Regions from separate parts of the Kitasatospora cystarginea genome, predicted to be linked through region 1. Evidence: riboswitches for the same ligand, from Rfam matches in the RefSeq annotation. Region 1 holds a riboswitch; each other region holds the start of a gene.

Region 1 (9,433 bases):
CGCGTGCCTGAGCGCTCCCGGCCGCGGCCCGGCTACGGCCGGGTCGGCAGCCGGCGCACGTCGCCGATCCACTGGCGGGTGAACTCGTCGAGACTGACGCCCAGTTGGGCGCGGAACAGCCCGTCGAGCCCCTGCGACCTCGCCGGGTCGGCCGCGCCTACCGCCCGGTAGAGCGAGACCAGGTGCTTCTCGCTCCACTGCGTGGCGATGAGGTTGCAGGCCAGCCAGGCCAGTTCGTAGGCCTGGGCTATACCGGCCGAGCCGGCGACGAAGTCCTTGTCCAGGGGCAGCGCGGTCGGCAGCCGGCCGGCCGACACGTCGCCCGCGAGCTCCGGGGCGATCTGCCGGGCGGTGCGGCCCCTGCCGCGGTAGCCCGTGTAGTCGGCCACGCCCTCGGAGAGCCAGAGCGGAGTCCAGGGCCTGGTGTCGGCCCGGGTCGCGACATGGGTGGCCTCGTGGGTGGTGACGACCCTGCGCCCCAGGTCGCTGAGCCCGGCGTAGGCGTCCGGGTTGAGCAGTATCCGGTCGGCGGCGGTGCCGTGCGGGGCACCGGCGGCCGCGGTGGTGACGGCGGCTATGCCCTGGTAGTCGGAGGCGGAGACGCCCAGCAGCTGGGCGAACTGCTCCTCGCTCTGCGGGGTCTCCACCAGCAGCCGCCCCGCCCAGCCGTCGCCCCAGACCTCCTCGACCGCCGGTACCGCCTGGTCCACGACCTCGGCGGTCCTGGCCAGGTCGGCGCTCCCCAGCAGGCCCAGCACCAGGCAGTGGCTGCCGTGCGCCACCCGGACGGTGCCCAGGTCCCAGAGCGCGGCGGCCCCGGTCGGCTCGTCCTTGGCCAGCAGCCAGCCGCCGTCACCGCGGACGAGCTCCAGGGTGCGGCCCAGCAGCGCCGGGTGGTCGTCCACACCGCGCAGCCGGTAGCCGAGATCGGCCGCCACGGTGATCCGGTCGGCGTCCCGGGGCTCGGTGAAGTCGGTCATCCGGTAGAAGAGGTCGGCGAACGGGAGGTCGCGGCAGCGGGTCAGCACCTCCTGCTGCACATCCCTGGCCTCCGGGGCCACGTCCGCGAGCAGCCCGGCCGGGTCCGAACCGAGCAGCGCCTTGGCCCGCCGGGACAGCAGGGCCTCGATCCGCGGCCGGACGGGCGGGCCCGCGGCAGCGACCCCCTCGGCGGTACCGGCCGACGAGCGCGCCCCGGCCCCGGACAGCTGTACGAGGCCACCGGCCGCCAGCAGCAGCGCGCCGCGCCGGGACAGCAAGGGCCGACCTGCCCCGGTCGGCCGGGGCAGGTCGGTGACCAGCGGTTCGTGGTCCGTGTTCAGACCCGCACCACCCCGGCCACCGGCATCGCGTTCACGCTCTCGTAGCGGACCCTGGCCCCCGGGTGGGGCGCGTGCACGACCACCCCGCCGCCGGCGTACATGCCGACGTGGTGCATGTCCCTGAAAAAGATCACCAGGTCTCCCGGTCGTGCCTCGCTCAGGCTCACTCGCCGCCCCGCGTACATCTGCGCCTGCGAGGTGCGCGGCAGGGTCACTCCGGCCTGCCGCCAGCTCCAGTACATCAGACCCGAGCAGTCGAAGGCATACGGGCCCGCCGATCCGTACACGTAGGGCGAGCCGATCCGGGAGGTGGCGGCGGCCAGCGCGGCGGCGGCACGGTCGGAGGGGGCGGGCAGGTCGCCGAGGTCGAGCCGGTCGGTGCCGCGGGTGGCGCGCTGCTCCGCCTCCTTGGCGTCCTCCAGGGCCATCCCGGCCCGCTCCGCCGCTCCGAGGGTGTTGAGCAGCCGCTGGGCCTGGTCGAGCCGCTGCTGGATCTGCTGCTTGCTCTCCGCCAGGGTACGGCGGGCCTCCTCCAGCTCGGCGAGCTTGGCGCTGGTCTCGGCACGGCGCTGGTCGAGCCTGAGCTGCCGGTCGATCACCTGCCGGACGGTGGCGCTCTGCCGCTCGGCGGCCTGGTTGAGGCTGCGGGCCCGGGCGAGGTACCCGGCGGGATCGGTGTCCAGCATCAGTGCGACGGCCGGGTCGATGCCGCCGGCCCGGTACTGGGCGGCGGCCACCGCATTGAGATCGCCGCGAAGCCGGTTCAGCTCGTCCTGCGCGGCGGCGACCTGGCCCTGCAGGCCGTCGGCCTCGCTCTGCAGACGCTTCTGGTACTCCTGGGCGGCGTTGAACCGCTCCGCCGCCCGGTCGGCCTCCTCGTACAGCTGGTCGACCTGAGCCCTGACCTCCTGCTTGGACGGCGGCTCCCCCGGTGCGCCCGGGGCCGCCTGGGCCGGCCCGCCGAGCGTCATGCCGAGTGCAGTGGTGGCCGCTGCCGTGAGCGCCAGGGCGCGGGCCAGCCGCTGCGTGCCCTGCAGGGGGGAACGGCGGTGCATCGACATCGGGGCGGCTGCTCCATTCGTCCTCGGCTAACGTCCGGGGGCAGACGTTAGCGAGTCCGGAGGATCTAGTCCAAACCCTTGCAACACCGAATATTTGACCACTAATCGGACATTAGCTCGACGAGTCCGGGAACGCCGCAGGCCCGGCCCCTCGGAGACGGGGCCGGGCCTGCGGACGGAACCGCGAAGAGGTCAGACGCGGATGATGGCCGCGATCGGCAGAACGGTGGCCGGCATGTACTTGACGTTCTCGCCGGTACGCGGGGCGTGGACGACCTGGCCGTCGCCCGCGTACATGCCGACGTGGTGCATGTCGTTGTAGAAGATGACCAGGTCACCGGGCTGGGCCCTGGAGATGTCGGTGCCGATGTTGGTGCCGGCCGACGCCTGCTCCTGCGAGGTGCGCGGGATCGAGACGCCAGCCTGCGCGTAGGACCACTCCATCAGACCCGAGCAGTCGAAGGAGCTCGGACCCTCGGCACCCCACTGGTAGGGCTTGCCGATCTGGCTCTCGGCATAGGCGAGCGCGCGGGCGGCGTACGAGCCCGACGCCGGCACGTGGACCGTGCCGCCACCGCCACCGCCACCGCCGGTGCTGGTGCCACCGCCACCGCTGCCGCCGAGGTCGGTGCGGTTCTGGTCACGGGAGGCGCGGGCGGCGGCGTCCGCGGCGGCCTGGGCCTGAGCCAGCTGCTCGCGCTGCTGCTGGGTCAGCGAGTCGAGCAGCTCCCGGGCCTTCGCCAGCTTCGCCTGGACGTCGTCCTTCTGGGCCTTGAGGTCCTGGGTGGTGGCGTCCAGCTCGCCCAGTTTCTGCTGGGCCTCGGCCTTCTGCTGGTCCAGCTTCTCCTGGTCGGCCTTGAGCAGCTTCAGCGCGTCGGCCTGGGAGGCGCCGAGCTGGTTGAGCGAGTCGGCCTGGCTGAGGAAGGAGTCCGGGCTGCTGGAGAGCATCAGCTGCACGGTCGGGGATATACCGCCGTTGCGGTACTGCTCGGCGGCGACGGCGCCGAGCTCGCCCTGAACGGTGCTCACCTGCTGCTGCTGGCGCGCCACCTGGTCCTGCAGGTCGTTGACCTGCTTCTGCAGTTCCTGCTGCTTCTCGTTGGCCGCGTCGTACTTCTCGCTGGCGACCTCGGCCTGGTCGTTGAGCTGATCGACCTGGGTCTTGACTTCATCCAGGGTCGGCTTCGGGTCGGCGTGCGCACCGACCTGGGAGGAGATGGCCACCGCGGTCGCGGCTGTCGCCGTCATGATCGACACGCGGACACGGCTTGCGGGCTTGGGGCGACGATGGGACGCCACGAAGGCGGACTCCTTCTTCCTACGTCCGCCTACCGGGTGAGCTGACGGGTTCGGGCTGGAAGACATGCCCTACGACGCCTCACCGGCCCGCGTCCCCGACGGCCGGCCGGCCTGGCGCCGATTCACCCCGAGGAACGTGGTTCCCCGGCTCCGATCCGCAGCAACCCCAACAGGGGCTTCCCCGTGGGCAGTTGAACTGCCCCTACTGCCTCTCGGACTCGGCGGTAACCACCGCCGCCACCCTGGCTGGGTGATCGACTGTGCGGTGGTTCAGGTCCTGACCCTAGTAACGAAACCGTGATCCGTTCAAATCCTTGTCAGAAAAAATTCTGAGTCAATGCCAAGTTCATTTGTGAACCGACCGTGCGTGACAGCTCGGATACCGACGGCTGACAGCCTTTCACGAAAACGGCCCGCCGAAGCGCCCTGCGTCGCAGGACGAATTCGGCGGGCCGGGAAGCCGGACTCGCGGTGGCGTCAGACCCGGCGGATGGTGACGATCGCCATCGCGTCCGCCTTCATCGTCCGCACCACGTCACCGGTGTGCGGGGCGTGCACCACCATGCCGTTGCCGATGTACATCCCGACATGGCCCCCGCCTTCGTAGATGACCAGGTCACCCGGCTGCGCCTGGGCCAGCGAGGGCACCCGGGCACCGACCCCCATCTGCTCCTCCGAGGTACGCGGCAGCGAGACACCCGCCCGTGCGTACGACCACTGCATCAGACCCGAGCAGTCGAAGGTGCTCGGCCCCGCCGAGCCCCACTGGTAGTCATGCCCGCGCATGCTCAGCGCCGCGGACACCGCGACACCGGCGTAGCCGCCCGCGCTCGGCAGGTCGCCGAGGTCGGCCCGGGCGTCGCCGCGCGAGGCGCGGTCGGCCGCCTCGACGGCGGCCCGCTCCTGCGCGGTGAGCGAGTTCAGCAGGCTCTTGGCCTCCTGCAGCTTCTGCTGCACCTGGGCCTTGGCGTCGTTCAGCTCCTGGGTGTTGCGGTCCAGCTCGGCGAGGACGGCGGCCGCCTCCTGCTTCTGCTGGTCCAGCCGGGCCTGCTGCGCCTTCAGCGCCTTCAGGATGTCGGCCTCGGTCTGGTTGATCTGCTGGGCGCTGGACGCCTGCTCCAGGTAGCCGTCCGGGTTGGACGAGAGCATCAGGGTCACGGACGGGTCGATGCCGCCCGAGCGGTACTGGTCGCCGGCCACCGCCGACAGGCTGGTCTGCAGCTGCGTCAGCTGCTCCTGGCCGCGGGCGACCTGGTCCTGGAGCTGGTCGGCCTGCTTGCGCAGCTGGTCGGCCCGCTCCTGGGCGCCGTCGTACTTCTCGGCCGCCTGCTCCTGCTCGGTGTTCAGCTGGTCGATCTGAACCTTGACCTCGTCCTTGCTCGGCTGGGCGGGCGCCGCGTGGGCACTCGCGTTGGCCGACAGGGCGACCGCGGTCGCCGCCGCAGCGGTCAGCACGGACACCCGTGCGCGGCTCGGCTGCTTGGGACGGCGGTGGCTGGCCAAGGGACTAGCTCCTTCTTCCTGCTGGCTCCGTCCGTTCGGGCGGAATTCCGGAAAATAGGTTTGACGCCAGACCCTAGTGAAGATGACGGATTCGCGCCACTCCCTCGCCGGTGCCAACCCCCAGCCCCCGCACGGAATTCACCGGACCGTCACATATTGCCGGGAATGTCCGGACTGTCGTGAACGCCGGACCCTACAGGGCCACCGGAAGGGCAGACTTCCTGGTCAGGACCGGGACAGCCGGTTCAGCAGCAACACGGACGACACCGGGCGCGCCCCCGCGTTCCGCACCCCGTCGGCGATCTCCTTGTCGGCGGAGACCACCACCACCGGACGCCCCTTCGGCTCGGCCCGGACCAGACGCCGGATCAGCTCGTCCGCCGTCTCCCCGGTCCGGCTGAACCGCACCCGGACGCCGCGCGGAGGCGCCATCATCACCGGCACGTCGAGGTCCTGCCCGTCGAACACACAGGTGACCTCCGCCTGGGTCCGCTGCGCCAACATCGCCAGCCCGCCGAGCAGCCGGATCCGCTGCTGCTCCAGCGGCAGCGTCGGGTAGCCGGTCTTGGTGACGTTGTAGCCGTCCACCACCAGGTGCACCTGAGGGATCGCCAGCAACTGGTCCAGCAGCGCCGGGTCGTCCTCCGCCAGCCCGCGCCGGGCCACGTCGTTGGGCGAGGCCGAGCCGGGCACCACCGCGTCCACCAGATCGGCCGGACGGATCTGCGAGACCGGCAGCGCCAGCTCGCGCTGCAGACCCTGCGCCGAGTGCAGCACGGTGTCCAGCAGCAGCCGCAACCGCATGTCCTCGACGCTGCGCCCCTCCCTGGCCGAGCGGCGACCGGCCTCAACCGCCGTCTCCAGCTCGGCGATCCGGTGCCGCAGCCGCCGTGCCTCACCCTCCGCCGCACTGCGCTCGGCGGCGGCGGCGGCCCGGGCCGCATCCAGCTCCAGCTGCATCTTGCGTGTCTCGGCCTGCGCCCGCCGGGTGTCGCTCTCCAGGCTGCGCACCCGCTTGCGCAGCGACTCCGCCTCCCTGCGGACGCCCTCCGCGTCGGCCCGCTGGCGGTCCAGATCGGCCCGCCCCTGGGCCCGTACCTCGGCCAGCTCCTCCTGGAGCTTCTCCACGAACCGGGCGGCCTCCGCCGCGGCCCCCTCGGCGCCCGCCCGCTCCACCTGCTCCCCGGCTTCGGCCACCAGCCTCACCCAGCCCGCCGGCCGCAGCAGATACGCGGCGGCGGCGACATCCATCGGGTCGGCGGCGCCGGGCACGCTCCCGGCCTCCAGCGCCTTGACCAGATCGGGCTGGCCCAGCCGAAGCCGGTCCGCTATCCGGAGCCGGAACAGCGGCTCGGACTCCAGGGCGGCGGCCAGTGCCGTGCCCGCGTACTTGGCCCGCCGGGCCGCGGTGAACTTCGCGTACTGGCGCAGCGAGCCGGGCACATCGGCCTGCGACAGTCCGCCCAGTGCGTCGGCGGCGATCCCGACCACCCGGCGACGCACCCCCTCGGGCAACGGCCGGTCCAGCTGCTCGGTCTCGGCGGGCTCGGTCTGCTCGGTCTCGGCGGTCTCGGCGGTCTCGGCGGGCTCGGTCTGCTCGGCCTCGGCGGGCTCGGTCTCGACCGCCGGTACCTCGACCGCCGCCGTCTCGGTCTCGGGACCGGGAGCGGCACCGGCCACCGGGACGGCGCCGGCCTGGTCCACAGCGGGCCCACGCCCCTGCGGCTCGGCCGGCCCCCTCGCTGTGTCCACCACGTCCTCGGCTCCGATCCTGCTCTGCGGGTCCCCTACGGCCCCTTGCCGCTGCCCTCAAACCCACTGCTCTCTGCAATTGTCCCGTGTACCGTGCCCCTCCCGGGACCCCGTCACACACCGGGGGCGGCAGGACCCGGCCCATGGGACAGCGGCCCCGCCCGGGCCGCGCGCAGGGCGATCGATGCCGGGACGGGGCCGTCGGACGTCAGATGTCCTGCTGCTCCTCGGCACCGGGACGGGCCACCAGCTCGACCTGGTCCACGGCGTTGCACCAGCGGCAGCGCACCGACTCAATGGTCTCGGCCAGCACCTCGGTCTCCTCCACCTTGGACTCGCCCGCCAGGTCGAAGTGCAGGTACTCGACGACCTTCGCCGAGCGGGTCACGTCGAAGCGGGTCAGGTTGCCGCAGAGGGTGCAGCGCCAGCGGGTCTCGGCAGTGGGGGCGGCGATGCTCATCGGCGCGGTCCTCATCTCTCGTGAGCTCCCTCGGCTGTCGCCCGGGTCGGCTGCGGTGGCTGGTGCGGTACGGCGGCCCAAGCCTATTGCCTGCCCCCACCCGGCCCGCCACCGGTACGGACCTCCCCGACTTCGCCCGGTGGCTAGTCCACACGCAGTACACCTCGGTGCCGTCCGAGACCACCCGAGGAATGCTCGTCTCCATGGCGACTCCCGTCCTCGACCACCTCGCCACCCAGGACGGCATCCCGCCCCCCAGAGCCCCGGTGGTCACCCTCGCCCTGATCGCGGCCAGCGCGGTGCTGCTGCTGGTCGGCCCCAGCCTCGGCCTCAGTCCGGGCTACGGCACCGGCCCGAACCGGATCTGCGCCGAACAGCGCTACGAGCAGCGCTGGGGCGCGGTGCCCGCCGAACTGGTCGCCAACCGCCCGCTGACCGCCGCCCAGCTGGCCACCCTGCCGCCGGCCGTTCCCGGCTGCCGGCTCTCCCCGACCCCGGGCAAGATCCCCGCCCTCTCGGTGCTCACCTCCTTCTTCATCCACGCCGGATGGCTGCACCTGCTCGGCAACATGCTCTTCCTCTTCGTCTTCGGCCCCGGCGTCGAGGAGCGCTTCGGCCGGTTCCGCTTCCTGCTCGGCTACCTCGCCGTCGGCGCGCTGGCCACCTACGGCTACGCAGCTGCCCAGGCGCACTCGCCGGAGGCGGTGCGCGCGCTGGTCGGCGCCTCGGGCGCGATCTCCGGAGTGCTCGGCGCCTATCTGCGGCTCTACCCGAGAGCCCGGGTCACCGCGCTGGTACCGCTGCTGTTCTTCCTGCCGCTGCGGTTCCCCGCCTGGCTGGTGCTCGGACTGTGGTTCGCGCTGCAGTGGTGGTCGGTGCACACGGGCGGCACCGAGGTCGCCTACCTGGTGCACGTGATCGGCTTCGCCACCGGCTACCTGGCTACCTGGGCAGTGACCCTGGCCCGCCCCGATACGCTGGCCCCCTCCCCACGGACAGGAGCCGACGAGTGATCACCGCGATCGTTCTCATCAAGACCAGCGTCGACCGGATCCCCGAGATCGCCGAGGCCATCGCCGCCCTTGAGGGCGTCAGCGAGGTGTACTCGGTGACCGGCGGCTACAACCTGGTGGCGATGGTGCGGGTGCGGCGGCACGACGATCTGGCCGCGGTGATCCCCGGCAAGCTCAACAAGGTCCCCGGAGTGCTGGACACCCAGACCCAGATCGCCTTCCGCACCTACTCCCAGCACGACCTGGAGGCCGCCTTCGCCCTGGGCCTCGACGAGTAGCCCGGCGCCGCCCGCTACGCCCGCTCGCGCCGGGTGTCCGCCACGCAGCGCCCGCCCTCGCTCCGGTAGGTCCACCGCGCGCCGTCCGTGACCAGCTCGCGGACGGCCGCCAGGAAGCGGTCCAGGTGCTCGTCGGGCGTCCCGGCGCCGAAGCTGACCCGGATCGCGTTCAGGCTGCGCTCGCCGGGCAGCGACGGCTCGGGGGCGCCGCACTCCGAGGGAGCCGCGTCCTCACCGCCGAGCAGCGTACGGACCAGCGGGTGCGCGCAGAACAGACCGTCCCGCACCCCGATCCCGTACTCGGCGGAGAGCGCCGCCGCGAAGTGCGAGCTGTTCCAGCCCCGCACCACGAACGAGAGCACCCCCACCCGCGCGGAGTCCGCACCGAACAGGCTGAGCACCCTGACCTCGGGGATCTCGGCCAGCCCGGCCTTGAGCCGCTCGACCAGCCGCTGCTCCCGGGCCTCCAGTGCGTCGAAGCCGGCCTCGGTCAGCGCCCGGCAGGCCGAGGCGATGGCGTAGGCGCCGATCACGTTGGGCGACCCCGCCTCGTGCCGGGCGGGCCCCCGGTGCCACTCGACGACCACCGACCCGTCCGCCTCCCGGGCCACCGTACGGCTGGCGCCGCCGCCGGCCAGGTACGGCTCGGCCGCGTCCAGCCAGTCGCCGCGCCCGGCGAGCACGCCCGCGCCGAACGGGGCGTACAGCTTGTGGCCGGAGAAGGCGATCCAGTCGACGTCCAGCT
Region 2 (9,433 bases), on a different contig from region 1:
TTGGCAGTATGCAGATCATTATGGCTGATTGGGGTGTGCAAAGCGTTCGAGAACAGTGCGCTTCGGCCCGGTCTCCCTGCGGGAGTCGCAGCAGCTGCGGCTGAACCGGCTCTACCCGCGCAGCCAGGTGAAGGCGGCGGCCGAGCAGGTGCTGGTGCCCCGTCCGAGCACCGGCCGGATCGGCGGCAAGCCGCTGATCGGGCGGGAACTGCTGGGCTGGTGCACCGAGTTCCTCACCACGATGTTCGACGACCTGGCGGGCGCGAAGAAGTAGCGCCTGTCACGGGGGTGTTCGGCGGTCTCAGGCTCACGTGGGCCTGAGACCGCCCTTTTCGTGTCCGGCGTGGCCTTCGTGTCGGTCCGCTCACGCCGGGTGCCGTGCCCGCGCCGGGGGCCGTCGATCCCCGTACGGCGGGGTGGCCGACACCCGCTCCGTTCCCCGGGGCCGGCAGCCGCTGAACCGGGCCGGCAGCCGCTGAACCGGGCCGGCGGTCGCTGAACGGCTGTCCGGTTGATCCGGCCTACCCCGTTCGGCCCAAGGTCTGGGCAAGGCGTCGCGCCGCTCCCTATTGTCTGTACCTGCCAGGAGAACCATCGGACACCGCACCAGCCACACCGTCCCCCGCGCCCCGGGCCCGGGGGTCCCTGCCCGGGAGGCCACACGTGATCCGCACCAACTCCGTCCAGCGCCACACCCGTACGGCTACCGGCGCCATCGGCGTCCTGATCGCCGCGGCCACCCTCACCGCCTGCGGCTCCGGCCCGGCACGCCAGGGGGCGGCGGCCGTGGTCGACGGGCAGCGGATCACCATCGCCACCGTCGAGGCCAAAGTGTCCGCGCTGCGGGACGAGGTCGCGGCCCAGGGCGGCGGGCCGCGCACCGAACGCGCCGGGTTGACCAAGCGCGCGGTGTCGGACCTGGTCCTCAACCGAGTGGTCGACCGCGCCCTGGCCGACCGCCGGCTCGACGTCTCCGCGGGCGAGATCGCGCAGGCGCGGGACTCCGACGCGAAACTGCTCGGTGGAGAGGGCGAACTCCGGCGGGAACTGCTCCTCAAGCAGGGCGTCGCGGACGAGGACACCGACGCCTTCTACCGCCAGCAGCTCGGCATCCACAAGCTGGCCGCCGCCGACGGCAAGGACGCCCGGACGACCGAGGGCGACGCGATCGTCCGCAAGGCCCTGGCCGAAGCCGGTACCGAACTCAAGGTCGTGGTCAACCCCCGCTACGGCGCCTGGGACCCGCGCCAGGTGGCCCTGGTCGACGCCCCCACGGACTGGCTCCCGCGGCGCACCGCCGCCAGCTGAAACAGCCGACCCGGCGCCGCGGGCTTCCCCGCTGCCCGCTCGGTGGCCCCGGGATATATCGGCGGTGCCCGAGGACGGCCAGCAGGTAGGTTCGGAGCGTGGACGACACTGCGAAGCTGATTCTGCTCACCACCACCCACCGGGTCGCCCCCGGCCTGCTGTCCTGGCCGGCCTGGGAGGTCCTGCGCGGGTCCGCCCGGGTGCTGGCCGCCGATCCGGCACACCCGCAGCTGCCCGCCCTCCGCCAGGCCGGGGTCGAGGTGGAGCTGGTCGAGCACGGCAACGCCCCGGCGCTGGCCCGGCTGCTGGCCGAAGCCGCCCCGGCCGTCTGGCTCGGCAGCCCGGACGGCGACCCGGGCCTGACCGACGCGCTCGCCCGGATCGCGGTGGAGGAGGCGGGGAAGGCGCCGGAGATCGAGATCCTCCCCGGTTCGTACGACCTCCCCGGCGCCCGGCTGCTCGACCTGGTCTCGGTGATGGACCGGCTGCGCTCGCCCGGCGGCTGCCCCTGGGACGCCGAGCAGACCCACGCCTCCCTGGTGAAGTACCTGGTGGAGGAGGCGTTCGAACTGGTCGAGGCGATCGAGGAGGGCGACCGGGAGACGCTGCGCGAGGAGCTCGGGGACGTGCTGCTCCAGGTGTTCTTCCACTCCCGGATCGCCGAGGAGCACCCCGAGGACGCGTTCACCATCGACGACGTGGCCGGGGACATCGTGGAGAAGCTGATGTACCGCCACCCGCACGTCTTCGGGGACGTCGAGGCGGGCGGCACGGAGCAGGTCGAGGCCAACTGGGAGCAGCTCAAGGCGGCCGAGAAGCAGCGTGAGTCGGTCCTGGACGGGGTGCCCGCCGGGCTGCCCGCGCTGGCGTACACGGCCAAGCTGGTCTCCCGGGTCCGCCGGGCCGGCTTCACCGGGGTACCGGACGAGCCCTACGAGCTGCCCGCCGAGCTCACCCCCGAGTCGGCGGGAGCGCTGCTGCTCGCCGTCGTCCAGCGGGCCCACGACGCCGGTGTCGACGTGGACGCGGCCCTCCGCGCGGCCGCCCGCGCCTACCGTGCGGCCGTGCGTACCGTCGAGGGGCTGCCCGCCGACTGATCGGCTGCCCGGCCGGGCAGCACCGAGGGGGCGAGGTGCTCCGCGCCCCGTTCCGCCCGCCGCCCTCTAGGAGGGGCTGGCCGGCAGGGTCAGGCCGACTGGGGCTGGTCCACGTGGCGCCGCTGCGGCGGGACGACCTCGCTGATGGCGTCGCCGACCAGGGCGAGCAACTCGGCCAGCGGGTCGAGGTGGCCAGGCAGTTCGGCGAGGGAGACGATCCGCTCGCCGTCGGGGCCCGCGATGCAGAACAGGTCGATCGGGCCGAGGTGCTTCGCGGCGGTGTCCACCAGCGCCGCGACGTCGCTGGGCTGGTGGATGTCGCTGCACACGCCGACCACCGGGCAGCCGGGCCGGTCCAGTTCGGCGGCGAGGTCCTCGGCGACACCGGCGTGCAGGTCCGCGACCATGATCCCGGCGGCGCCAGCGGCGGCGAACCGGCGGGCCAGACCGTCTCCGGACCCACCGTCGAGTACCGCGATGACCACCACTGCCCCGGCTACCCGCATGGCCTGCTCCTCCTTGAGCCGCTCCCCGTGGACGGCCCCGCGCTGCCATCCATCAGAGTCATTGCGGAGGATCGTAGGCACTGCTCGACCCTCCGCGACACTCATTACCCGGCAGGTGACCAGGCTCACTCCTGCACGGGCGGGGGAGTCCGCCGCGCAGCGGCGTAATCCGGACGTCACGACTCTGTCAGCTACGCGCCGTCCGCAGACAGCCCCTCCTTCCCCCTGTCCGTCCCCTATCCGCGCGTCCCCGGGGCAATGGGGCGCCGTCCCGGAGCCACCGGCCGCCCGCGTGGAGCCGGCCGCCCGCGTGGAGCCGGCCGCCCGCCGCCGGATACCGTCGAGACATGCCGGAAACGCCCGACTCCACCCCGCAGCCCGAGCTCTTCACCTGGGAGTTCGCCGCCGACCCCTACCCCGCGTACGCCTGGCTGCGCGAGCACAGCCCGGTGCACCGCACCACGCTGCCGAGCGGGGTGGAGGCCTGGCTGGTCACCCGGTACGCGGACGCCCGGCAGGCGCTGGCGGACGGCAGGCTGTCCAAAAACCCCGCCCACCACAGCGAGCAGGCGCACCGCAGCGGCCGGGTCGGAATCCCGGGGGAGCGGCAGGCCGACCTGATGACCCACCTGCTGAACATCGACCCGCCGGACCACACCCGACTGCGCCGGCTGGTGTCGAAGGCGTTCACCCCGCGCCGGGTGGCCGAGTTCGAGCCGAGGGTGCAGCAGCTGACGGACCGGCTGATCGACGGCTTCGCCACACGCGGTTCGGCCGACCTGATCCACGAGTTCGCCTTCCCGCTCCCCATCTACGCGATCTGCGACCTGCTCGGCGTCCCGCCGGAGGACCAGGACGACTTCCGGGACTGGGCCGGCATGATGATCCGCCACCACGGTGGCCAACGCGGCGGCGTGGGCCGGGCGGTGAAGCGGATGCGCTCGTACCTGGCCGAGTTGATCCACCGCAAGCGGGCCGACCTCGGGGACGACCTGATCTCCGGCCTGATCCGGGCCAGTGACCACGGCGAGCACCTCACCGAGAACGAGGCCGCCGCGATGGCCTTCATCCTTCTCTTCGCCGGCTTCGAGACCACCGTCAACCTGATCGGCAACGGTCTGTACGCGCTGCTGCGCAACCCGGGGCAGCGCGCGCTGCTGCAGGAGTCCGTGGCACGCGGCGAGAAGGAGCTGCTGGCCACCGGGGTGGAGGAACTGCTGCGCTACGACGGGCCGGTGGAGCTGGCCACCTGGCGGTTCGCGACCAGTCCGCTGACCATCGGCGGGGTGGAGATCCCGGTCGGCGACCCGGTGCTGGTGGTGCTGGCGGCCGCGGACCGCGACCCGGCCAGGTTCGCCGCGCAGAACACGCTCGATCTGGCCCGGAAGGACAACCCGCACCTGGGTTTCGGCCACGGAATCCACTACTGCATCGGCGCTCCGCTGGCCCGGCTGGAAGGCCAGATCGCGCTGGCGACCCTGCTGACCCGGCTGCCCGACCTGACCCTTGCCGCCGAAGGCGCCGAACTGCGCTGGCGCGGCGGTCTGATCATGCGTGGCCTGCGCGAACTCCCGGTTTCCTTTACCGCGCGACAGGGCTGATCTTCCCCGTAATCCAGAAGTCATTCTCGGGATTTCGGTGAGATGTGCCACATGGTCCGCGCCGCCTTCCGGACACCCGGCGAACCGGGCGTGTCGAGCTGACGGCGTGTCGGACTTGTCCCCGTTTGTCGATCTCTGAATGCGCATCAAACCGGACAAAGTCACATCGTTTGTGGGCGCATATAAACACAGCGTAATTCTCGTGTGATGTACGGGATATGAGCTTGTGATTGGTGTGACGGTATGCGTAGTCTCCGATGAGTTCGCAGCTGCGAACCCCGTTGCGTGGAACGCCAAACCTTGCCCATCACGCCTCGGGACACCGACCAGAACCCTTGGGCAAGGGCGGGGGACCCAGGTTTCGTCGCCGTTCCCACGGCTTGGGGTGAAGCCGCGTCGGCAGGGCAGGAAGCGTTCCTGTCCCGCTCGCCGCGGCCGGGCCAACCTCCCGGTCCGAACCCGACAGCTCACCTCGCAGGCGTGCGGAGAGGACACCTTCATGCTGTTCACCGGTTCGGGCCGTCATCGTCGCAAGACCCAGGCCGAGAAGGCCATCGCCGCTGCCGGTGTGGCCGGCGTCGGTCTAGCGCTGCCGCTGCTCACCGCCACCGGCGCACACGCCGCCTCCGTGTCGGCCTGGGACAAGGTCGCCGACTGCGAGAGCGGCGGCGACTGGAGCATCAACACCGGCAATGGCTTCTACGGCGGACTCCAGTTCACCTCCAGCACCTGGAAGGCCTACGGCGGCGGCCAGTACGCGGGCCAGGCCAACCAGGCGAGCAAGGGCCAGCAGATCGCGATCGCCGAGAAGGTCCTCGCCTCGCAGGGTCCCGGCGCCTGGCCGGTCTGCTCCGTCACGGCAGGTCTGTCCAGGGGCGGTTCGGCCGCCGACGTGGACACCAGCAGCCACACCCGCAGCTCCGGCTCGGGCTCCTCGGGCAGCAAGAGCAGCACCAAGAGCTACAAGAGCCAGTCCTCCCAGGACTCTTCGCGCACGGTTGCCACTCCGTCCTTCCCGGGCAAGGCCGGTTACGACGCCGAGTCGGGCAAGTACTGGTACCAGAAGAGCGGCGGCTGGTACTGGACCAGCCACCAGAGCATCTACGAGCAGTTCGCGGGCGGCGCCGCCGAGAAGGCCCCGGCGCAGAGCCCGGTGTCCGCCGCGGCCACCACGCAGAGCGCCGCCACCGGCGACTACACCGTCAAGGAGGGTGACACCCTGTCGGGCATCGCCCAGGCCCAGCACCTCTCCGGTGGCTGGCAGCACCTCTACGACGTCAACCGCGCCACCATCGGCGGCAACGCCAACCTGATCCTCCCCGGTCAGGTGCTCAAGCTGGGCTGACCCCAGGTGGCATGAGGGGCCGTTTCCGCCGCGTCGCGGAAACGGCCCCACTTGTCGCGCTTGTGGTCATTCAGGTGAACTACCGGCTGGTAGAGCGGCCACACGCTGAGACGGAGCCAAGGGCAGCGTGGCCCGGAGGCCCGGTGCGGTTAGGCTCTGGTCGTAACGACTCCGCAATCGTCCGCAGACTGCACCCCCTGTCCGTAGGACCTGCTTCCGCTAGGAGATGCCTCGTGCCGTCCATTGATGTCGTCGTAGCCCGTGAGATTCTCGACTCGCGCGGCAACCCCACGGTCGAGGTCGAGGTCGGCCTCGACGACGGCAGCACCGGTCGTGCCGCTGTCCCGTCCGGCGCCTCCACCGGCGCCTTCGAGGCCCTGGAGCTTCGTGACGGCGACAAGAACCGCTACTTCGGCAAGGGCGTGGAGAAGGCCGTCCTCGCCGTCATCGAGCAGATCGGCCCGGAGCTGGTCGGCTACGACGCCACCGAGCAGCGCCTGATCGACCAGGCCATGCTCGACCTGGACGCCACCCCGGACAAGTCCTCGCTCGGTGCCAACGCGATCCTGGGCGTCTCCCTCGCCGTGGCGCACGCCGCCTCCGAGGCCAGCGACCTGCCGCTGTTCCGCTACCTCGGCGGCCCGAACGCGCACGTGCTGCCGGTTCCGATGATGAACATCCTCAACGGCGGTTCGCACGCCGACTCCAACGTCGACATCCAGGAGTTCATGATCGCGCCGATCGGCGCCGAGTCGTTCTCCGAGGCCGTCCGCTGGGGCGTCGAGGTCTACCACACCCTCAAGGCCGTGCTGAAGGAGCGCGGCCTGTCCACCGGCCTGGGCGACGAGGGCGGCTTCGCCCCGAACCTGGACTCCAACCGCGAGGCCCTGGACCTCATCACCGAGGCCATCAAGAAGGCCGGCTACACCCCGGGCAAGGACATCGCCCTGGCCCTGGACGTCGCCGCCACCGAGTTCTACAAGGACGGCGCCTACCAGTTCGAGGGCAAGGCGCTCTCCTCCGCCGAGCTGATCGACTACTACGCCGACCTGGTCGCCAACTACCCGCTGGTCTCCATCGAGGACCCGCTGAACGAGGAGGACTGGGACGGCTGGAAGGCGATGACCGACAAGCTGGGCGACAAGGTGCAGCTGGTCGGTGACGACCTGTTCGTCACCAACCCGGCCCGCCTGGCCAAGGGCATCGAGACCGGCACCGCCAACGCACTGCTGGTGAAGGTCAACCAGATCGGTTCGCTGACCGAGACCCTGGACGCCGTCGAGCTGGCCCAGCGCAACGGCTACCGCTGCATGATGTCGCACCGCTCCGGTGAGACCGAGGACGTCACCATCGCCGACCTGGCCGTCGCCACCAACTGCGGCCAGATCAAGACCGGTGCCCCGGCCCGCTCCGAGCGCGTCGCCAAGTACAACCAGCTGCTGCGCATCGAGGAGATCCTCGACGACGCCGCCGAGTACGCGGGTCGCTCGGCCTTCCCGCGCTTCCGCGCCGCGGAGTAGTAAGCACAGTGCGTACGAGGGCTGGTCAGCACGACGGCTGACACCTGCGTCCGACCGGATGAGGTCTGACACGGATGGCTCGTGATCGGTGCCCCGCCGCCCGACCCCGTAGGGTTGGGCGGCGGGGCACCGGCGCGCGGGGCCGACGGGAGGGGTACATGGCGAGGTGGAAGATCCCCGGGATCGCCGGGCGGCCGCGGTTCACCAGCAGGGCCACGGTGCTCGTCCTGGTGCTCTGCTCGCTGGTGGCGATCCTCGCGTACCCCACCCGCCAGTTCATCGCGCAGCGCTCGGAGATCAGCGCGCAGCGCGCCAAGGCCGAGCGCGCCACCCAGCAGGTCGAGCAACTCCGCAAGGAGCGGGCCCGCTGGCAGGACCCGGAGTACGTGAAGGCGCAGGCCCGCGAGCGGCTGCACTACGCGCTGCCGGGTGAGACGCCGTTCGTGTCGGTCGACCCGAGTCCGCCCGCCACCGCACAGCCCGCACCGGGCGCGGTGGCAGCCGGCCCGGCCGCCAGGTCCGCCGTGCCCTGGTACACCAATGTCTGGGACTCGGTCGCGCTGGCCGACGCACCCGCCGCGGCCGGCGCCGCTCCCGGCGCCGCCCCGTCCACTGCCCCCGTACCCGCCACCCGCTAGAGACAGCACCCCCATGACCTCTGAGAACCCTCCCGTTTCCGACACCGACATCGCCGCCATCGCGGCCCAGCTGGGCCGAGTGCCGCGCGGTCTGCGCGCGGTCGCGCACCGCTGCCCCTGCGGCAACCCGGACGTGGTCGAGACGGCACCCCGGCTGCCGGACGGCACGCCCTTCCCGACCCTGTACTACCTGACCTGCCCCAAGGCCGCTTCGCTGATCGGGACCCTGGAGGCGGACGGTGTGATGAAGGAGCAGACCGCCCGGCTCGCCGAGGACCCGGAGCTGGCCGCCGCCTACCGACACGCCCACGAGGACTACATCGCCCGCCGGGACGCCATCGAGGTGCTCGAGGGTTTCCCGAGCGCAGGCGGAATGCCGGACCGGGTGAAGTGCCTGCACGTGCTGGTCGGCCACTCGCTGGCGGCCGGGCCCGGCGTCAACCCGCTCGGCGACGAGGCGCTCGGCATGCTGGAGGACTGGTGGGCCAAGGGCCCGTGCGTGAGCGCGGCCGAACTCGCCGAGAGCGCGGCCGAGGTGGCCGAGCAGCGGGCCAGGGCCGAGGACCACGCCGCCGTCATCGCCGCCAAGGAGCAGAAGACCGTCGAGCGCGCCGCGAAGAAGCGCAAGGCAGAGGAGGAGAGCGAATGACCGCCACCCGGGTCGCCGCGATCGACTGCGGCACCAACTCGATCCGTCTGCTGATCGCCGACCTCGACCCCGAGACCGGCGCGATCGCCGACCGCGACCGGCGGATGATCATCAACCGGCTCGGCCAGGGCGTGGACAAGACCCGCCGGCTGGCGCCCGAGGCGCTGGAGCGCACCTTCGCCGCCTGCCGCGAGTACGCGGCGGTCATCGCCGAGCACGGGGTCGGACCGGACCGGATCCGGTTGGTCGCCACCAGCGCCTCCCGGGACGCCGAGAACGCCGAGGAGTTCCGCAAGGGCGTCCGGGAGATCCTGGGCGTCGAGCCCAGGGTGGTCAGTGGCGAGGAGGAGGCGCACCTCTCCTTCATCGGCGCCACCAAGGAGCTGACCGGCGGCGCCTTCGAGCCCCCGTACCTGGTTTTCGACGTGGGTGGCGGCTCCACCGAGTTCGTGCTGGGCCACGAGGACGTCGAGGCGGCACGCTCGGTGGACATCGGCTGCGTCCGGATCACCGAGCGGCACTTCGCGGGCGCCGAGCTGCCGACGCTGAGTCAGATCTCCGCAGCCCAGGCCGACATCCGGGCCGCGCTGGACCAGGCCTCCGAGGTGGTCCCGCTGGACCGGGCGGCCACCCTGGTCGGCCTCGCGGGCACGGTCACCACGGTGGCCGGCATCGCGCTCGGCCTGCCGGAGTACGACTCCGCCGCCATCCACCACTCGCGGCTGTCGGTCGAGGCCGTCCGCGAGGTGACCGGCCGCCTGCTGAGCTC
Region 3 (9,433 bases), on a different contig from region 1:
CCGCTCGCCCTGCGCGGCGTTCGCTACCGCCCCTCCTCGGCCTCCGATCTGCTCGCCCGCAACCTGAGGGTGTTCGGGCTCGGTGGTCTGGTGCTGCCGTTCGTCGGGATCAAGCTGATCGACCTGGTGGTGCAGTTCATTCCCGACCTGTGAGCCAACCCGCCCGAGGCGCCCTTGGGTTCGACACTCCCCGGAGCGGCAGCCGGTGGCGTGCCTGCGGCGCTTCGGAGCGGCCGTACCGAACGGTCAGGGCTGTCCGGCGGGCTCGCGCTGCGGGCTGCGGCCACTGGTCTTCGGCCGGAGCGCCGAGCTGTCCCCGCCGCCCGGTTGTGCGGTCGGGGTCTGCCGCGTCCGGGCTCCGGGCGGGCCGGCCAGGCGGGCCCAGGTGACCAGGACGAGCGGAAGTGCCAGGTAGCCGAACCGGCCCGCCGGGGCGAGCGAGAAGGCCAGCGTCAGGCCGAGGGCCAGCCGATCCGCGGCCGCGACCAGGGACGCGGGCGGGCGCAGGAACAGCGACACGGCGAGAACGGCACCACCGGCGGCCAGCATGGCGACGGCCGTGGACCACCCTGCCGGACCTGACCCGGCCAGCAGACGGCCCGGCAGCGGGCTGCCGGCCGGGGTCGGCACGGCGGCGCGGCCGGTGGGGAACGCCAGTACCTGCTCGGCCATCTCGTGCGGCGCGACGAGTGCCACCGGCAGCACCAGCGCCGCCGTGGCGGCCAGGCAGACAACGGCGCACCGGACCGCCGGCCGTCGGCCGTGCACGGCGGCGAGCAGTGCGAGCGCCACCGGGAGCGCAGGCCAGGCCGACCACTTGATCGAGCAGGCCAGCGCCAGTGCCAGTCCGGTCGCGACCGGACGTCCGCGCGCGGCGAGCGCCAGACCGAGACAGCACGCACCGGTCAGCGGCAGGTCCACCCCGCTGACGCAGAGCGGCAACGCCACCACCGGCGAGGCGACAAGCGCCACCAGTCCGGGACCGAACGGCGGCCGGCCGTCGACAGGCCGCCGACCCGCGGACCCTCCGGCTGCCACTCGCCCGCCCGGCAGCCGACCGGCGCCGGTCCGCCCGTGCGCCGTCTGCCGCCCGAATGGCGTCCGCCCGGAGCCCACCGCCTGCCCGAATCCCGTCCGGCCGCCCGCACTCCGCCGACGGCGCGGGCGCTGCACCAGCCGGCCGGCCACCAGACACCCCGTCAGTACGGCGGCGCACCACAGCCGAGCGTCCGCGAGCGGGGTCGCGCCCAGCAGTACACGGGGTAACCCGAGCAGGGCCACCCCCGGCAGGTAGGGGGTGAAGTCCTCCACCTGCCGCGGGTCCGGGTGGTACGGGCTGCCGCTGTGGATGAGCAGGTCCGCCGAGCGTTCGATGACCGCGACCTCGGACTGCCCCTGCCCGGTGGCGACCAGTACCGTCAGCGGCAGCAGCACCGCGCCGGCCAGCGCCACCAGCGCCGAAGCGGCGCGAGAGCGAGAACCGGGCGCCCAGGCCGCCACGGCGGCCGCCAGCAGATAGCCCATCGCCGCGAACAGGCCCCAGCGCCGGTGCGTCGCCAGCCCGGACAGCAGCGGGAAGGACCCGGCCCAGGCCGCCGAGAGCAGCCACCCGGCCGCCCAGAGGGCCGGAGTGTCCCGCCAGGTACCGTTGCGGCGGCCGGTCGGACCGGGAACGGTGTCGGTGCGTTTGAGTCGGTAAGTCGTCACCTGCTCATTGGACTGTCGAAGCCGACGGATGGTCAGGAGACCTGCCTTGAACATCGATGGTCGACTTTTCCCCACCCTCCCTGTCCCTTCCCGCTCCGGACGCGGCCGCCGTCACCCGCCCGGCCGTCGACTAGGGTCGAGTGGTCCGAGCGGCATCGACGGAGAGGGGGCCGCATGTCGGGAGAGCCGGCCGCCGAGCCGTCCGGGCTCGCGCTGTGGAACTCGCTGAGGTCGCGCCCGGTGCGCTTCCTGTGCTCGGGTTGGCCGTGGCGCTGCTGGGCCTACCTGCTGAGTGGCGCGCTGCTGGGTGCGGTCACCCTCGTGTCGGCCGCCTGACCCCGCGCGAGCGCGAAGTCCTCGCGCTGATGGTCGAGGGCTGCAACAACCAGTCCATCGCCCGCCAACTGGTCGTCACCGAGGCCGCCGTGGTCAAACACGCGGGCAGCATCTTCACCTTTGTTCTCCCAGGATGCCCCGGGCTTAAGGCTGGGGAGATGGGGGTCCCCCCGCCCGGAGGGTGGGGGAGGGTCCTTGGGTCGGAGCCGTGAAGCGGCGGAGTGATCTTCGGAGGTTTGGACGTGAGCTGTTGTCAGTGACCTTCGGTAGGTTGACCGTGTGCACCTCCGGTACCCCTACCGCGTCTGCCCGATGCTGGGTCAGCGTGCCGCGCTGGCCCGGACGTTCGGGTGTGCGCGGGTGGTGCACAACGACGCCCTTGCGGCGCGGAGGGAAGCCCGGAAGGCCGGGCAGCCGTACCCCAGGAGCACCGACCTGCAGAAGCTGGTGATCACGGAGGCGAAGAAGACCCCGGAGCGGGCGTGGCTCGCTTCGGTCGGTGTGGATCCGCTGATCCAGTCCCTGCGGGACCTGGACACGGCATACCGGAACTTCTTCGATTCCGTGTCCGGCAAGCGCGCCGGAAGGCCGGTTGGGCTCCCCGGATTCAAATCCCGCAAGGAGTGCGACACGAAGTCGCTGCCCATCAGTGGTTCTACAGGAAGAGAGGAATAGTCAACGACTGGGCCAGGTGGTTCACGGCCTCGATGAGAGGCATCAACGTGCACCACCTTACGTACCGCAGCAAGGGCGGCAGCGACCTCCCAAGCAATCTGGAACTGATTCACACGCAATGTCACCGGCAAGTACACGCCGGAGACCGGAAGATGAGTTCCTGACTAGCGGGCAGAGACCTGCCCGAGCCGGATGCGGTGAAAGTCGCACGTCCGGTTCCTAGGGGGCCGGGGCACAGCAATGTGCCCCGGCTACCCGACCAACCGGCAGTCGCTTCGCTTCTCCCGCAACGGGTTCCGTATCCGCTCGAACGGGAAGCTGAACTTGGCGAAGATCGGCGACGTGCGGGTGAAGTGGTCCCGTTCCCTTCCGGCGGAACCGTCGTCCGTGACGATCGTGCTGGATCCGGCGGGCCGGTACCACGCTTCGTTCGTCGTGGACGTCGAACCCGAGCACATGCCGGAGGTCCCCTCAACAAGCTCGACCTCGACCCGGCCGACGGCAACCGACGCGTCCTCGCCCACCTGCGCGCGGACTCCGGGTAGCGGTCAGCCGCGGCCCTGGCCGAAACGCAGCTTCCACGGGGTGAGCGCGGATTCGAGCTGCACGCCGAGGCTCATCTTCGATGCGCCCTGCACCCGCTCCTCGAACCGGATCGGCACTTCGAGGATGGCCAGCCCGCGGCTGACCGTGCGGTAGTTCATCTCGACCTGGAAGGAGTAGCCGTTGGAGTGGACCGACGGCAGGTCGATCGCCCGCAGCGTGTCCGCCCGCCAGGCCTTGAACCCGGCGGTGGCGTCCCGGACCCGCAGTCGCAGGATCGCGTTGACGTAGAAGTTCGCCCAGGCCGAGAGGGCTTTGCGGGTCCAGGGCCAGTCCGCGGCCGTCGAGCCGCCCGGGACGTAGCGCGAGCCCAGGACCACGGCGGCATCCTGGGACAGCAGGGTGTCGATCATGGCCGGGATCGCCGAGACCGGGTGCGACAGGTCCGCGTCCATCTGGACCACCACGTCCGCGCCTTCGTCCAGTGCACGCGCCATGCCGGCGAGGTAGGCGCGCCCGAGTCCGTCCTTCGCGGTGCGGTGCAGCACGCCGACGGTGTCCGGCGACTCGGTGGCGAGCTTGTCGGCGACCTCGCCGGTGCCGTCGGGTGAGTTGTCGTCCACGACGAGCAGGTGCAGGTCGGGCACCGGCAGGTCCGCGAGCAGGGCGGCGAGGGCGGGCAGGTTCTCCCGCTCGTTGTACGTCGGGACGACGACGGTGACCTTGGGGGAGGAGACAGCCATGATCAGCCCTTCGGGTGCGGGAGGTCGTGGTGGTTTCGGCCGGGTCGCTCAGCCGGCGGTCGCGGACCACGGGTGGCGACGGCCGCGACGGCCGAGGGCGCTGCCCGTTCCCGGGGCCTGGCGGTCCCGGCGGCCCCGGAACGCGCCGGGGCAGCGGCGGACCGGGCCGTGGTGAGGGCTCACGCCGGGCTCACCCCGAGGCTCCGCAGCCCCACCGAGGCGACCTTCGCCATGGAACGCAGCTCGTGCTCCAGTACCTGGCGGCCCTTGCGCGTCAGCCGGACGGGCCGCTGGCGCCCCTGCTCCTCGGCGGCCTCGATCAGCTCCTTGGCCTCCAGGCGGGCAAGTGCCCCGTAGAGACTCCCGGGCCCCAGCCGCTCCCCGACCAGTTCCTCGATCGCCGTGTTGATGGCGTAGCCGTGCAGCGGTCCGTCGGCCAGCACGCACAGCACCAGCGTCTGGGCGTCGTTCGCCTGCATCCGCCGCGCCTCCTTTCCTTGCCCTCCGGCGCCACGCTACTACGCGCCTGGTACTACGCGCCAGGTAGTACGTGGCAAGTAGTACGCGCCGTGTACTCTGCCGTCATGCGTGACACGGCGGCCCCTTCACCTCCTTCGTCGGACCGGCCGCGCTGCGGATCCGGGCGGGGGCGCCGATGCGACGCGCCGGCTGGTGGCACTGCTCCAGGCCGACGGGATCCGCCCGGAACGGACCCCGGACGGTATCCGCACGGCCCCGAGCCGGGTCGAGCAGGTCGACCTGACGGTCCGGCGGGTCTTCGCCGCCTCGGCCGCCCTCGCCGGGGGCTTCGCCGTCACGGCGGGGCTGGCGGCCTCAATCCCGGTCTCCGGAGCGGGGGTTGACCACGAGCGGGGTGGACGAGCCCGCCCCGCCCGTTCAGTGCGGGATGGGCGGGGCGGCGGCGGGGAGGCCCTGCCGCAGGCGCGGCAGACCCTCGGCGATCCGGTCCCGGTCGATCGCGCCGAAGCCGAACACCAGCCCAGGCCGGGTCGGTTCCCCGGCGCTGAAGTCGGCGACGGTGTTCACCGCGACCCCCGCCCGCCGCGCGGAGGCGAGCACCGGTCCGAGGTCCACGCCGGGAGCGGTCCGCGCGCAGACGTGCAGTCCGGCGGCCGAGGGCACCGGCTCCAGCCAGGGGGCGAAGTCCCGGGCCAGAGTGGTGGTGAGCAGCGCGTGGCGGGCGGCGTACTCCCGGCCGGCCCGGCGGATGTGCCGTGCCAGCAGGCCCTCGTCGATGAAGCGGGCCAGTGCCGCCTGGGCGACCGGGTCGCCGTGCCAGTCGGACAGCTGCTTGGCACTGTGCAGCGCCGCTTGCAGCGAGGCCGGGGCGACCAGGAAGCCGAGGCGCAGCGCGGGCAGCAGGGTCTTGGAGTAGGAGCCCACGTAGACCACCCGGCCGCCGGGGTCCAGGCTCTGCAGGGGCTCCAACGGCCGCCCGGTGAAGCGGAACTCGCTGTCGTAGTCGTCCTCGACGACCACCGCGTCGTGCCGTTCGGCCCAGTCCAGCAGGGCGGCGCGGCGGGCCAGCGACATCGGGGTCCCCAGTGGGAACTGGTGCGAGGGAGTGGTGTAGACCAGTCGGGCTTCTCGGGGGAGGGCGTCCACCATCAGCCCCTCGGTGTCCACCGGTACGCCGACCACCCGCGCGCCCAGTGAGCCGAACAGCAGCCGCGCCGGCGGGTAGCCCGGGTCCTCGACGGCCACGCAGTCCCCGGGCTCGATCACCACCCGGCCGACGAGGTCCAGTGCCTGCTGCGCCCCCTGGGTCACCAGGACGTCCTCGGCCGTGGCCCGAACCGAGCGGGAGAGGCCGACATGGCGGGCGATGGCCGCGCGCAGGTCGGCGTGGCCCTCGGGCGGCCCGTAGTCGGCCCGGCCGAGCCCGCTCGGCCGCAGCTCGTCGGTGATCAGCCGCCGCCAGGTCCGGAAGGGGAACAGTCGCCCGTCGGGCGTGCCCACGCGGAAGTCGTAGGTGGGTTCCGGGGATTGCCCCCGGGCGGCCGGCACGGACTGCCAGACCCGCCTCGGCTGTGCCCCGGGGCCGGCCGGCGCACGGCGGGCGGCCAGCGTGCCGACGGACTGCCCGGACACGAAGGTGCCCGACCCCGCCCGGCCCTGGAGGAAGCCCTCCGCGGCCAGCCGCTCGTAGGCCGAGGCCACGGTGTTGCGGGACACTCCGAGCCGGCGGGCCAGCTCCCGGCTGGGCGGCAGCCGTTCGCCGGGGCGCAGCCGTCCGTCCAGCACCGCGTCCAGCAGTTGCCGGTAGATCCGGGCGGCCCGGTCGCCCCGTCCGCCGAGGGTGACATGCACATCCACAATTGGCCCAATCAGATCGATCCGAATTGGAGCTTAGCCAAGGCCAGTTGGTCACGTAGCGTCTCCTCGGACACTCAAGGAGCAGGAGATTCGTACATGACGACTGTCGAGACGACCGTTGAGACGACGGCCGTGGACATGTGGTTCGACCCGGTGTGCCCGTGGGCGTGGATCGGCTCGCGCTGGCTGCTGGAGGTGGAGCAGGTCCGTCAGGTCCGCAGCCGGTTCCGGGTGTTCGGCCTCGCCGCGCACAACGACGGCCGCGAGGTGGACGACTGGTACCGCCAGTGGCTCGCCGAACGGCGGGGCCCGGCCAGGGTGGTGCTGGCCGCCGAACGCGCGCACGGCAGCGAGGTGCTGCGGGACCTGTACACCGCCCTCGGCAACCGGATCCACCTCGAGAAGGCCCCCATCGGCCGAGAGCTGTACCTGGCCGCGCTGGAGGAGGCGGGCCTGCCCGCCGGACTCGCCGACGCCGCCGACGACGCCGGGCTCGACCCGGTCCTGCTGGCCGGCAACCGGGCGGCCCTCGACCCCATCGGCGAGGACCTCGGCGTGCCCGCGATCCACATCGCCGGTCCCGACGGCTCGGTCAACGCGTTCTTCGGTCCGGTGGTGAGCCCGATCCCCCGCGGTGAGGCGGCCGGGCGGCTGTGGGACGGCATACTGCTCGTCACGGAGGCCGAGGGGTTCTTCGAACTCAAGCGCGGCCGCACATGCGGGCCGATCGTCGACTGACGCGCGCCGGCCGCCTCGTCCGCCCCCCCCGGGGGGCGGTGGCCGCCGTGACCGCCATGGACAGTCGAGAGATTTGTCCGATTAGGGCACTTATGCAGCATTGTGTCAGTGAATATGGCAATCCATCAGATCTTCACTGGATGTCCATGTGATGCGCATGATACGAACTTGTGTCTTCCGGGTCGATCTGCCTAGCGTTCAGGCTGTTCGCACCTGCGGACCCTGCCGCCGGGACGCCGAGTCCTGTCCACCGGTCGGCCGGACGTCGAGCAGTGCACCGGGCAGGAGCGGGGGAACCAGGTAGTTTGCCGCGCCCTGCTCGACCCGTTCGCGGGCGAGACGAGCGCGGCTAGGGGTGAAGCCGCCGTGTGCGGCCGGGCTACCTCACGGCCCGAACCCGACAGCTCACCTCGCAGGCGTCGCAGAGGGACGCCCCATGCTGACTTCAGGTACCGGCCGGCATCGCCGCGCGCGCCGGAGGCACACCCCGCGGCTGGCCGCCACCGCCGGGATCGCCGGCGCCGGCCTCATGCTGCCGCTGCTGAGCGCGAGCGGAGCCTCCGCCGCGCCCGGCTCCCACACCTACGCGAGCCATGCCGGGTGGCAGGAGCACCACCAGTACCGGCACCAGGACGACTCCGATCAGCACCACCACCAGGCCGGCCCGCACGCCGCGCGGCCCTCCGCTCCGGCCTCGGCCGAAGCCTCGCACGCCTCGCCGTCGCCGTCCGCCCCGGCCTCCCACGCCTCGGAATCCGCGACCGCGCGCCCAGGCGGCGAGTCCCAGGGCTCCCACTCCGTGCGGCCCTCCGCTCCGACTTCGGCCCCGGCGTCGCACACGTCCGCGCCGTCGTCCCCGGCCGCCTCTCCGTCCGCCCCGGCCACGCACGCCCCCGCCCCCGCGGCCACCACCCCGGCCGCGCAGACCGGTTCGAGCTCGGACGCCGTGCAGCAGGTGCTCGGCCTGATCAACCAGGCGCGGGCCGCCCAGGGTCTGCCGGCCTACACCATCACGGCAGGGCTGACCAGCAGCTCCGAGGCCCACAACCAGACGATGGCCGGCGGCTGCGGCATGTCCCACCAGTGCCCGGGCGAGGCCGAGTTGGGTGCGCGGGTGACGGCCGCGGGCGTCCAGTGGAACGCCGTCGGGGAGAACATAGGCTACGGCAACGGGGTCTCCACCTCGGCCCAGGACATCGCCGCAATGGCGGTCAGTCTGACCCAGGACATGCTGAACGAGACGCCGCCGGACGACGGCCACCGCAAGAACATCCTCAGCAGCGAGTTCACCCACATCGGCATCGCCGTCTACCGGGATGCCAGTGGAACCGTCTGGCTCACCCAGGACTTCTCCAACTGACCCGTCCGTCAAGGACGTAGGCCGAGGTCGACCCGCCCCCCCGGGGGCGGGTCGGGTGCCTCCGCCTCGCGGGCGCCAGGCCCGTGGGGCGGAGCGCGCGCGGCGGAACCTCGCACGGTCGGGCGGGTCGGCGGTCGCCGGCCCCTCGGCGACGACCCCGATAGCCAAGTGGGGATATTTCCTCAAATATTTGTCGATGTACCGTCATTTCAGTGCGAGGGGGTGGTTAGCGGCCCGGCCCGGGTGGGCAGAATGCATCCGGTTCGTGCTCGTACGCTCCCCGCGTGCGCTGCGCGCCCACTCACGCCGTACGTCCGCCGTCCAGTACCACCGCACGCCGAGCCGCGCCGCCGCGCACTGCACCACCCCGCCGTGCGCGGGCGCCGCTTGCACCGCTCGCGCCGCGCGATCCGCACCGCACCACCCGCTGAACAGCGTGGGGCTCGACGCCGTGAGCTCCGCCGGCCGAAGGGGGAATCGAGATGCCGCTACCGGTTGGCAGAGCCGCTGTGCTGGGAGGCAGCCTGGCCGGACTGCTGCACGCCTGGGTCCTCGCCGAGGCGGGCTGGCGGGTGACCGTGGTGGAGCGCGACCGTCGGCCGGGCAAGGCCGAGTTCGCCGGGGGAGTCCCGCAGGCCCGGCAGGCGCACCTGCTGATGCCGGCCGGCCTGTACGCCATCGAGCGGCTGCTGCCGGGCACGACCGAGCTGCTCACCGGTGAGGGCGCGCAGCGCTTCGGCCTGGCCACCGACATCCGCTGGCTCACGCCGGCCGGCTGGCTGGACTCCTTCTCGCCCCGGCACACCATCGTGAGCTTCACCCGCCCGTTGATCGACTGGGCGCTGCGTCACCAGGTCCTCCTCCACCCGGGCGTCGAGGCGCGGGATGGCGTCGAGGCGGTCGGACTCGCCGTCGCCGGAACGCGGATCGCCGGAATCCGCTGCCGTGAGCGCGGAACCCGCGACCGCACCGAGTCGGTGCTGCCCGCTGAGGT

The links. A riboswitch is a leader RNA that binds a small molecule or an ion and turns the genes downstream of it on or off. The one in region 1 is predicted to bind cyclic di-AMP.
Region 2: it holds a riboswitch for cyclic di-AMP, as region 1 does, so the genes downstream of both, ABD369_RS24695 (transglycosylase family protein) here and ABD369_RS00530 (C40 family peptidase) in region 1, are expected to answer to the same signal.
Region 3: it holds a riboswitch for cyclic di-AMP, as region 1 does, so the genes downstream of both, ABD369_RS12425 (CAP domain-containing protein) here and ABD369_RS00530 (C40 family peptidase) in region 1, are expected to answer to the same signal.

The regions. Positions count from the first base shown of each region.
Region 1 covers NZ_BAAATR010000001.1:115,589-125,021, forward strand. The annotation lists gene ABD369_RS00520 (hypothetical protein) at 33-1,259, opposite strand; gene ABD369_RS00525 (C40 family peptidase) at 1,319-2,383, opposite strand; gene ABD369_RS00530 (C40 family peptidase) at 2,576-3,631, opposite strand; cyclic di-AMP (ydaO/yuaA leader) riboswitch at 3,693-3,855, opposite strand; gene ABD369_RS00535 (C40 family peptidase) at 4,160-5,185, opposite strand; gene ABD369_RS00540 (NYN domain-containing protein) at 5,411-6,712, opposite strand; gene ABD369_RS00545 (hypothetical protein) at 7,146-7,397, opposite strand; gene ABD369_RS00550 (rhomboid family intramembrane serine protease) at 7,601-8,410, shown strand; gene ABD369_RS00555 (Lrp/AsnC family transcriptional regulator) at 8,407-8,688, shown strand; gene ABD369_RS00560 (aminotransferase class V-fold PLP-dependent enzyme) at 8,703-9,433, opposite strand, start outside.
Region 2 covers NZ_BAAATR010000024.1:114,104-123,536, reverse strand. The annotation lists partial or broken gene ABD369_RS24720 (hypothetical protein) at 56-274, shown strand; gene ABD369_RS24715 (SurA N-terminal domain-containing protein) at 664-1,308, shown strand; gene ABD369_RS24710 (nucleoside triphosphate pyrophosphohydrolase) at 1,407-2,405, shown strand; gene ABD369_RS24705 (SDR family NAD(P)-dependent oxidoreductase) at 2,495-2,992, opposite strand; gene ABD369_RS24700 (cytochrome P450 family protein) at 3,259-4,512, shown strand; cyclic di-AMP (ydaO/yuaA leader) riboswitch at 4,827-5,007, shown strand; gene ABD369_RS24695 (transglycosylase family protein) at 5,012-5,857, shown strand; gene eno (phosphopyruvate hydratase) at 6,091-7,377, shown strand; gene ABD369_RS24685 (FtsB family cell division protein) at 7,536-8,015, shown strand; partial or broken gene ABD369_RS24680 (DUF501 domain-containing protein) at 8,029-8,538, shown strand; gene ABD369_RS24675 (Ppx/GppA phosphatase family protein) at 8,661-9,433, shown strand, end outside.
Region 3 covers NZ_BAAATR010000009.1:17,054-26,486, reverse strand. The annotation lists gene kdpB (potassium-transporting ATPase subunit KdpB) at 1-153, shown strand, start outside; gene ABD369_RS12470 (hypothetical protein) at 247-1,707, opposite strand; gene ABD369_RS12465 (hypothetical protein) at 1,882-2,043, shown strand; partial or broken gene ABD369_RS12460 (response regulator transcription factor) at 2,037-2,255, shown strand; gene ABD369_RS12455 (helix-turn-helix domain-containing protein) at 2,323-2,718, shown strand; gene ABD369_RS41110 (HNH endonuclease) at 2,751-2,882, shown strand; gene ABD369_RS12450 (hypothetical protein) at 2,970-3,242, opposite strand; gene ABD369_RS12445 (polyprenol monophosphomannose synthase) at 3,267-4,004, opposite strand; gene ABD369_RS12440 (PadR family transcriptional regulator) at 4,184-4,483, opposite strand; gene pdxR (MocR-like pyridoxine biosynthesis transcription factor PdxR) at 4,902-6,335, opposite strand; gene ABD369_RS12430 (mycothiol-dependent nitroreductase Rv2466c family protein) at 6,438-7,079, shown strand; cyclic di-AMP (ydaO/yuaA leader) riboswitch at 7,381-7,513, shown strand; gene ABD369_RS12425 (CAP domain-containing protein) at 7,516-8,439, shown strand; gene ABD369_RS12420 (NAD(P)/FAD-dependent oxidoreductase) at 8,922-9,433, shown strand, end outside.